DNA from 2 places in the Massilia oculi genome. Region 2 is predicted to be linked to the other one. Evidence: predicted binding sites of a transcription regulator. Region 2 holds the regulator's gene; the other holds the start of a gene.
What was found. The regulator LexA, encoded in region 2, represses DNA repair genes until DNA is damaged. The targets are predictions, from matches to a motif close to ACTGTATNNNNATACAGT.

Region 1 (4,832 bases), 140 kb from region 2:
CTTCCGCCGACCTGCCGGCGCTGCTGCGCAGCAGGCATGCGCAGGTGGCCGACCTGACCAGGAGGGCGCTGCAGGCGGTGGCCGGCATCGCCGGCGCGATGCTGCTGTTGCTGTTCTCGTTCATTGTCGCCGGCATCATCATGGCCTGGGGGCGGGCCAGCGCCAACGGCATCCGGGCCATCTTCGTGCGCATGGCGGGCATCGAGCGCGGCGAAGAGTTCGTCGTGCTGTGCACGGCGACCATCCGCGCGGTGGCCCTGGGCGTGCTGGGCGTGGCCCTGCTCCAGGCCATCGTGGTCGGCCTGGTGTTCGTCGTCGCCGACGTGCCGTTCGCCGGCCTGCTGTCCCTGCTCGTCCTGGTGCTGGGCGTGGTGCAGGTGCCGGCCCTCCTGGCGACCCTGCCAGTGATCATCTATATGTGGAGCAGCGGCGACTACGGCAACACGCAGGCGATCACGTATTCCGTGCTGCTGTTGCTTGCCGGCTCGCTCGACAATGTGCTCAAGCCGCTGCTGCTGGGGCGCGGCGTGAATGCCCCGATGCCGGTGATCCTGCTCGGCGCCCTGGGCGGCCTGGCCAGCGCCGGCCTGGTGGGCATGTTCGTGGGCGCGGTCTTCCTTGCCCTGAGCTACCAGGCCTTCATGTGGTGGGTGGCGAACAGCCCCGATGCCGTGGCGCCGCCTGCGCCAGCGCCAGTGCCGGCGGCGCCGGAGTAGCCGTGTGCGCCGCGCCCGGCAGGCGGTCAGGCGGGAATGCGCTGGCGCTGGCAGGCGCGGCGCTGCTGGGCGCCTGTACGGCGGCCGGGCCCGACTTCGAACGTCCTGATATGCCGGCCGCGCTGGCCGGCTGGGACGGCGGCTCGCTGGCCTCGCTGAACACGCGCGCCGGCGCGCAGGGAAGCGCATCGATCCAGCAATGGTGGCGCGGCTTCGACGATCCCGTGCCCGACGCGCTGATCGCCGAGGCCCAGCGCGTGAACCCGACGGTACGCGCCGCCGGCCTGCGCATCATGGAGGCACGCGCCGAACTCGGGATCGCCGGCAGCACGCGCTATCCGCAGGGACAACAGCTCAGCGGCGAACTGCTGCGCGTTGATCCACCCGGCTTTCTACCTGTCCGCCATCATCAAGTCGGTGCTGCTGGGCCAGCAGGCCGGCGCCACGGGCGCGCGCTCGGCGGGGCGGATGCTGGTCGGTTCGACGCTGGCGGGCGCGGGCATGGCGGTCGTGGCCTGGTCCGGCCTGGCGGTGTGGCCGACCCTGTGGATGCTGGTGCCGTGGATGGCCGCCGCCGCGCTCTGGAGCGGAGCCCGGATTTTTGGCCTCAAGGCCTCGGCGCTGCCGCCCCCGTTCTGGAGCAATGCCCTGGTGACCATGCTGATCCTGCTGGGCCCGGCGATCGAGGATAGCGTGGTGGGGAAGGACGTCGGCCATGCTTCGCTGGTGCGGATGAGCCTGTTCGTCGTTCTCGCGCTGTATGCCTGGGCCATCGTGTGGGTGCTGGAAGGCTGGCGCGCGTCAAGGTCGTTGCGGAGCTGTCGGTTTGAGTCATAAGGCGTTTAATTTTAGTCAATACCAGTGACCTGATTGGTATAGCCAAATTGAATAGGTCTTGCAAAACACGACTCCAGCGAGTACTGTATGTTTATACAGTATTTGTCTGATAAGCCTGATCCATGAACCACTCAGCCATCCTTGCCGCACCCGAGGCAGTGCACCCATCGCTGTGGCGCGCGTCGCAGTTGGCGCATGCCGATACGCGCTGCATCGATACCGGCCACCCAACGCTCTCGAGCCAGCTTCCCGGCGGGGGCTGGCCCGGCGGCACCCTGGTCGACCTGCACTTGCAGCAGCCCGGCATCGGCGAGATGCGCCTGTTGCGGCCGGCCCTGGCCGCCTGCGCCGAACGCCGCATCGTGCTGCTGCAGCCGCCCCATCCACCCCAGGCCCTGGCGCTTGCCGCGCTCGGCCTGGAGCCATCGCAGTTGCTGTGGCTGCGCACGACGCGCACTGCGGATGCACTCTGGGCGGCCGAGCAGGTGTTGCGTAGCGGTAGTTGCGGCGCCTTGCTGTTCTGGGCCAACCATATGCGTAACGACAGCCTGCGCCGCCTGCACCTGGCGGCGCAAGGCGGCGAAACGCTGTTTTTCATGCTCCGTCCGCTGGCGGCGGCGCAAGATGCATCTCCCGCGCCTTTGCGTCTTGCGCTGCGGCCGGCGGCCGGCGGCATGCATATCGACTTCGTCAAACGTCGGGGACCGCAGCGCGAGGCGCCGCTGTTCCTTCCTCTTGGATCTTCACTACTGCAACGCCATGCGCCTCTGGATCGGCCTGTATTTGCCCCAGCTACCGCTCGAGGTCTTCAGCCCACGCTGGTTCAGTGAGGCGGAGAGCGAAGCCGGCGACGCTGCTGGTGGCCCCGACCCTGGCAGCGTCATCCTCGAGCAGGAACGGGTAATGGCGCTGTCGCCGGCGGCGCGCGCTGCCGGCGTGCAGATCGGCATGCGCCGCGGCGGCGTGCTGATGCTGATGCCCGAGGCGCGCATCGAACTGCGCAGCCATGCGCGCGAAGCCGAGGCCATGGATGCGGTAGCCATGACCATGCTCCAGTACACGCCGCAGGTGGCGCTGGCCGAAGAAGCGACGCTACTGCTCGATATCGGCGCCAGCCTGCGCCTGTTCGGCGGCATCCGGCGCCTGTGCGAGCGGGTGCGCGCCAATCTGGCGGCGCTCGGCTTCACGGCCTGCATCGCCTGCGCCCCCACCGCGCGCGGGGCGTGGCTGCTGGCGCGCCGCAATGCGGGGCGCGCCCTCACGATGGATTCGCTGGTGCGGCGCCTCGACCGCTTGCCGGTGGGACTGCTGCCGCCGGCGCGGCCGTTCGCCACGTGGTTCGAGGGCATCGGCTGCCGCCGCCTGGACGAGCTGCGGCGCCTGCCGCGGCCTGGCCTGCAGCGGCGCTGCGGGCGGGCCCTGCTCGACATGCTGGACGCCGCCTACGGCCTGAACGCCGAAATGTTCCATTGGGTGGCGCCGCCGGAGCGTTTCCATGCGCGGCTCGAACTGTTCGACCGGCTCGAACAGGCCGACCTGCTGCTGGCCGGCGCCCACCGCCTGGTGCTGCAGATGACGGGCTGGCTGTGCGCGCGCCAGCTGGCGGTCGAACGCATCCGGCTGTCGCTCGACCACGAGCGCGGCCGCATGGCGCGCCCACCGACCCTGGTCGAGGTGGCGCTGGCCGAACCCACCTGGCGCGACGAGCACCTGCTGCGCCTGCTGCGCGAGCGCCTGGCCAAGCTCGAACTCGAAGCGCCCGTGATCGGCATCGGCCTGGAAGCGCAGCAATTGCAGGCAATGGCGCCACCGACCGATTCGCTGTTTCCCGATCCCGGCGGCACCGAAGAAGACCGGATGCGCATGATCGAGCTGCTGGTGGCGCGCCTGGGGGCAGACAATGTCTTGCAGGCGCTGCCGGTGGCCGATTACCGGCCCGAAGTGGCCAACGCCTGGGTGCCGGTGGAGCAGAAGGTGAGCGCCGCCGCGCGCGCGGCGCAGATGCCCCCCGACGTGCGGAGCCTGCCACGCCCGAGCTGGCTGCTGGCCAAGCCGATCGCGCTCCTGATGCGCGACCACCGGCCGTTCTACGGTTCGCCCCTGCGGGTGGCGTCCAATCCCGAACGCATCGAGGCCGGCTGGTGGAGCCAGACGCAGACGCGCGACTACTTCATCGCCGAAGGGCAAGACAACGCGCTGTACTGGATCTATCGCGAGCGCATCAACGGCACCGGCGAGGATGCGGCGCCGCGCTGGTTCCTGCATGGCTTGTTCGGCTAAGCGCCTGTGCCTGCAGGCAAAGTGCGCTGCCGATCGAGGTGGCCTGCGGGTCGGCCCGGCAGTTCACTGCCCATCCATGGCTGACGGGCGCGGCGCCATCCGGTCAGCAGGCCTGGACAGCGCTTGCGGCGGTGCTAGACTGCTGTAAGCACGGCCATGCCCCTGGCGCCATGCGCCAGCCACATCTTCCAGCGTTCATGCGAGCCAGTATGCATTCGAGCAACCGAACCAGCATGGCGCAGCTGGCGATCTGCATCGCCACGCTGGTGGCCGGCGGCGCATGCCATCTGGCCGGGGCGGACCTGGTCGGGGACTGGATCTGGCTGGCCGGCGCCGCCGTCGTGCTGCTGGCGCTGGCGGTCGACACCGTCGTCGCGCTCTGGCGCAAGCGCCTGGGACTGGACCTCGTTGCACTGGTCTCCATCGCCGGCGCGATCCTGCTGCAGGAGTATTTCACCGCAGATATCATCGCCCTGATGTTCGCCAGCGGCCGCGCCCTGGAGGGATATGCGGAGCGGCGCGCCCGCAAGGACATGTCGGCCCTGCTGCAGAAAGCCCCGCGCAGCGCCAGCCGGTACGAACATGGCCGGCTGGTCGAGGTGCCGCTCGAGGCGATTCGTCCGGGAGACCGCCTGGCAGTGCGGCCCGGCGAAACGGTGCCGGTGGACGGCACGCTGGTCTCGGCCGCCACGCTGGACGAATCGAGCCTGACGGGCGAATCCATGCCCGTCGCCTGCCGCCCCGGGACGCTGCTCGGCAGCGGCGCCGTCAATGCCGGCGACGCATTCGACATGCTGGCGACCAGGACGGCCGGCGACAGCACGTTCTCCAATATCGTCCGCCTGGTCCAGGCCGCACAGGCGTCGAGGGCGCCGGCGGCGCGGCTGGCCGACCGCTACGCCCTGATGTTCGTTCCCCTGGCCCTGGGCATCGCCGGCCTTGCCTGGTTGTCGAGTGGCGATCCGGCGCGGGCGCTGGCGGTGGTGGTGGTGGCCACGC
Region 2 (4,832 bases):
TCAGCATTCGCTCAGGCAGCTTCGCCCACGACAGCGATGGTGATTTCCGACACGACGTCGGTGTGCAGGGCGACTGCAACCGGGAATTCGCCGGTGGTCTTCAGCGGGCCGGTCGGCAGGCGAACGGCAGCTTTTTCGACCGGGAAGCCTTGCTTGGTCAGCGCTTCAGCGATGTCGGCGTTGGTGACCGAACCGAACAGACGGCCGTCGACGCCGGCCTTCTGGCCGATGGTGACGGTCAGGCCGCTCAGCTTGTCGCCTTGGGCTTGGGCGGCTGCCAGTTTCTCGGCGGCTGCTTTTTCCAGTTCGGCGCGCTTGGCTTCGAACTCGGCGACGGCGCCGGCGGTAGCGCGGCGGGCCATCTTTTGTGGGATCAGGAAGTTACGTGCGTAACCGTCCTTGACTTTGACGACGTCGCCCAGGTTGCCGACGTTGATGACTTTTTCCAACAGAATGATTTGCATGTTTTATCTCCAGGATAGCTGACGTAACCGATTAACCGTGGTGCAGGTCGGTGTACGGCAGCAGCGCCAGGTAGCGGGCGCGCTTGATGGCGGTGTCGACCTGACGCTGGTAGTGCGCCTTGGTGCCGGTCAGACGTGCTGGCATGATCTTGCCGTTTTCCTGGACGAAGTCCTTCAGGGTGTCGACGTCTTTGTAGTCAACCTGCTCAACGCCAGCGGCGGTGAAGCGGCAGAACTTCTTGCGCTTGAACAGCGGGTTCTGCTGTTTGCGCTTGAGTTTTTCTTTAGCTTTGTTTTTGTCGAACTTTTTACCGAATGCCATTTGAGGCTCCTGTATATCTAAATTGCCGAACTAGGCGGCACTGAAATCAATGATGTGAAACACCAGGGCTTTGCTGTTGCGATTTTTTCGTGCAAGGAATCCGTTGAAGCGGTAGCTGGCGCCGAGCTCGGCACTGCCGAACCTGCCCGAAATCTCGCCCGCGGCGAACGCGGGGACTTCGAACTCGACCAGGCGATCGATCCCCGCCTCCCGCTGATGCGAACTGTGCATCAGGACGGCTGAAACGATCGGCACGCCGGCCGGGGTGTAGCGCAGTACGTCACGCTCGGCGATGGTCGCCACGAGCTGGAGCTGATTTTCGCCCAACTTCTACCCGGTTCTTCTGCTACGGTGTCTACGAATTCCTGGAAAAAATCTTAGGCAGCGGCGGCCGGGGCAGCTGCAGGAGCGGCTGCTTCTGCACGGTGGCTCTTGGCTGCATCTTCGCGCTGCACCGATTTCATCATCGGCGACGGTGCGGTTTCTGCTTTCTTCATCTTGACGGTCAGATGACGCAGAACGGCATCATTGAACTTGAATGCGGTTTCCAGCTCGACCAGGGTCTCGTTGTCGCATTCGATGTTCAGGCAGATGTAGTGCGCTTTTGGCAGCTTCTGGATCTGGTAAGCCATCTGGCGGCGGCCCCAGTCTTCCACGCGATGGATGTTACCGCCGCGGCTGGTCACCGTGGTCTTGTAACGCTCGATCATCGCCGGGACTTGCTCGCTCTGGTCCGGATGGACGATAAAAACGATTTCATAATGACGCATGCATTACTCCTTGAGGACGTTTTACATAAATGCCCACCTCGGCGTCAAGACGAGTGTGGGAAGGGAACAGCCAGCTAGTATAGCGTGAAATGGGTAAAAAGGGAACTTGGCTGTCAAGAGGCTCACCCAGGCGCCTGGCTCACTCGACATTTACGCTTGCGAAAAGCGTATTTTTTGCGATACGCGCGCTTTTTTCGCGCTTTTTCGTGTATAGCCCTTGCGTATAGCAGAATACTGTACAAAAATACAGTCTATCTCTACCAACCCGTTTCGCAAGACATTTATGCTCAAGCTCACTGCAAGGCAAGAACAGATCCTCAACCTGATCAAGGAAGCGATCGAGAACACGGGTTTCCCTCCGACCCGGGCCGAAATCGCGGCCGAACTGGGCTTCCGCTCGGCCAATGCGGCCGAAGAACACCTGCAAGCCCTGGCGCGCAAGGGCGCGATCGAGATTTCGCCGGGCACCTCGCGCGGCATCCGCCTGGTCGGCGCCAGCGTCGAGCAGATTCCGCCGCAGTTGCCGATGATGCCACCGTCGATGATGTCGCTGCCGCTGGTCGGCCGCGTCGCCGCCGGCAATCCGATCCTGGCCCAGGAACACGTCGAAGCCACCTATAACGTCGACACCGCGATGTTCGCGGCGCGGCCCGACTTTTTGCTCAAGGTAAAAGGCTGGTCGATGCGCGACGCCGGCATCATGGATGGCGACTTTTTGGCGGTCAAGAAGATCGACAGCGCCAAGAACGGCCAGATCGTCGTCGCCCGCCTGGGCGAGGAAGTCACCGTCAAGCGCTACCGCAAGACGGGCGACCTGGTCGAACTGCTGCCCGAGAACCCCGACTTCAAGGTCATCGAAGTCACGCCCGACGAAGAGTTCGCGCTCGAGGGCCTGGCGGTCGGGCTGATGCGCAGCTGGAATTGATCCTCTGTAGAACTTAGCACCACTACCATGTCATCCCCGCGAAGGCGGGGACCCAAGTCCTCAGCGCTGCCAAGACGATCTGACGCAGCGTTAACGCGAGCAACTCAGGTTCCCGCCTGCGCGGGAACGACGTATCTTCCAGCAGATGTCGCCTTACTGCTTGGCCTTGTTGACCACCGCATTATGCTGGTCGACAAACGCTTCGGTCGCGCTGCGCCATGCGGCGAAATCGGCCAATACCATCTTCGAATTGACTTTCGCTCCCTCGGCGATGTTCTGGCGCACCCGCTCCAGATAGGCGGTCGAGGCCTCGGTTTCCTGCTTGTTCATCAGCTTGGCGATGTCGGGCGGGATGCGCCTGGTCAGCGGCGACTGTTCGTTGAGGTTGGTCACCATCTTGTTGTAGCAATCCTGCCAGCCGGTCACGGCCTTGTTCACGCGCTCGATCTCTTCATTGATCTTCGACACCGCCGGAATACGCGGCGACGGGCAGCGGTACTCGCCCGACTGCAGGTCGGCGCCATCGTAGCCCTTGATCCAGTAGTCGATCTCGGCGCGGCGATCGATGCGCTGCTGCATGATCACGAGCGAGTCGGCGGCGACCTTGTTGCCCTTGGCGGCCGACTTTTCAAACCATTCCTTCGCCTTCGCCTCATCGATCGCGCCGGCCTCGCCATACCAGTACATCTGGCCCAATTGCTGCTGGGCCTGTGGATTGCCGGCATTGGCCAGCTTGGTGTAAAGCTTGAGCGCGCCCGCATAGTCTTTTTTCTCGAACAGGGCGTTGGCATCCTCGAGTTCGCCGGCGAATGCGGCGCTACTGAACGCGACAGAGACCGAAAGGGACAGGCAGGACAGGAATCGTTTCATGGGCATACCGTAAGGCTGGCTGGTAAAAGTCCATGATAGCCGTGTTTTACGGCTGGGCTCAACCGCAAAAACGACAGGGCCGGCATTCGCCGGCCCTGTGATGACAGCTTTTACATCGCTTTACGCATCCAGCGCCTGGCGGAAGTCGCCGACCAGGTCATCGGTGTCCTCGATGCCCACCGACACCCGGATCAAGCCTTCGGCGATCCCCATGCTGGCGCGCCGCTCGGGGCCCATCTCGAAGAAGATCGTGTGCGCCACCGGAATCACCAGGGTGCGGTTGTCGCCCAGGTTCGAGGCCGGGATCGCCAGCTTGAGACGGTTGAGATAGTCGAACGGATCGATGTCGTCCTTCAGCTCGAAGCTCAGCAGCGAGCCGCCGGCGCGGAACAGCGCCTCGACGATCGCATGCTGCGGGTGCGAGGCCAGGCCCGGATAATGCACGGCGGCGACGCGCTCGTCGGCCTCCAGCATCGTCGCCAGCGCCAGCGCATTGGCGCAGGTGCGCTCCATGCGCAGGGCCAGCGTCTCGGCGCCGACCGCGATGTGGTGCGCCGCTTCCGGCCCCAGCGCGGCGCCGAAGTCGCGCAGCGCCTTGGCGCGCAGCTGGGCCATGCCTTGCGCACCTGGCGCTTGCTTTCTGAAGTTCTGGGCGATGTTCGGATATGCGGCCCAGTCGAACAGGCCGGTGTCGGTCAGCGCGCCGCCCAAGGCGATGCCGTGGCCGCCGATCGACTTGGTCAGCGAATTGACCACCAGCCCGGCGCCCACATGCTTCGGCCGGAACAGCCAGGGCGTGGTCATCGTGTTGTCGACCACGTACAGGATGCCGCGCGCGCGGCACAGTTCGCCGATGCGGGCCAGGTCCGCCACTTGCGTGCGCGGATTGGCGATGGTCTCCACGAACACCAGGCGGGTGTTCGGTCGCAAGGCCGCTTCCACCTGGGCCACGTCGGTAGCGTCGACGAAGTCGACGTCGACGCCCTGCCCCGCCACCGTCTGCCACAGGCTGTTGGTATTGCCGAACAGGAAGCTCGACGACACGATGTGGTCGCCGGCTTTCAGGAGCGCCTGGAACAGCGCGCCGATCGCCGCCATGCCGGTGCCGAAGCACAGGGTGGCGACGCCGTCTTCCATCTTGCTGATCTTGTCTTCCAGGGCCGACACCGTCGGGTTGCCCTGGCGGCCGTAGCGAAAGCCCGGCTCCCTCCCCTGGAATACCGACGCCAGCTGGCGTGCGTCGGCATAGCCGTAGGCGACCGAGGTATGCACCGGCTTGTGCAGCGAACCGTGCTCGATCGTCTTGCGGCGATCGTTGTGCAGGATGGTGGTGGTGAAGCCGTAGCTTTGCTTGTCCGACATGGTTTACTCGGCGGCCACCGGCGGGTTCAGGTTGAGCTGGGTGCGCACCTTGTCCTCGACGTCCTTCGCCTTCGGATTGTGGCGCGCCGATTCCTGGCGGTCCAGGTACTCGGGCGTCA

Region 1: the regulator LexA is predicted to act here: its motif matches at 1,636-1,653, upstream of imuA (translesion DNA synthesis-associated protein ImuA).

Annotation. Positions count from the first base shown of each region.
Region 1 is NZ_CP029343.1:4,401,677-4,406,508, forward strand. Features, by position in the region: gene DIR46_RS19875 (AI-2E family transporter) at 1-716, shown strand, start outside; gene DIR46_RS26745 (hypothetical protein) at 640-1,011, opposite strand; gene DIR46_RS19885 (hypothetical protein) at 1,092-1,553, shown strand; gene imuA (translesion DNA synthesis-associated protein ImuA) at 1,676-2,383, shown strand; gene DIR46_RS19895 (Y-family DNA polymerase) at 2,313-3,833, shown strand; gene DIR46_RS19900 (heavy metal translocating P-type ATPase) at 4,043-4,832, shown strand, end outside.
Region 2 is NZ_CP029343.1:4,542,027-4,546,858, reverse strand. Features, by position in the region: gene rplI (50S ribosomal protein L9) at 12-464, opposite strand; gene rpsR (30S ribosomal protein S18) at 496-786, opposite strand; gene priB (primosomal replication protein N) at 817-1,113, opposite strand; gene rpsF (30S ribosomal protein S6) at 1,164-1,556, opposite strand; gene lexA (transcriptional repressor LexA) at 1,840-2,481, shown strand; gene DIR46_RS20470 (tetratricopeptide repeat protein) at 2,635-3,351, opposite strand; gene DIR46_RS20465 (cystathionine gamma-synthase family protein) at 3,472-4,713, opposite strand; gene purF (amidophosphoribosyltransferase) at 4,717-4,832, opposite strand, start outside.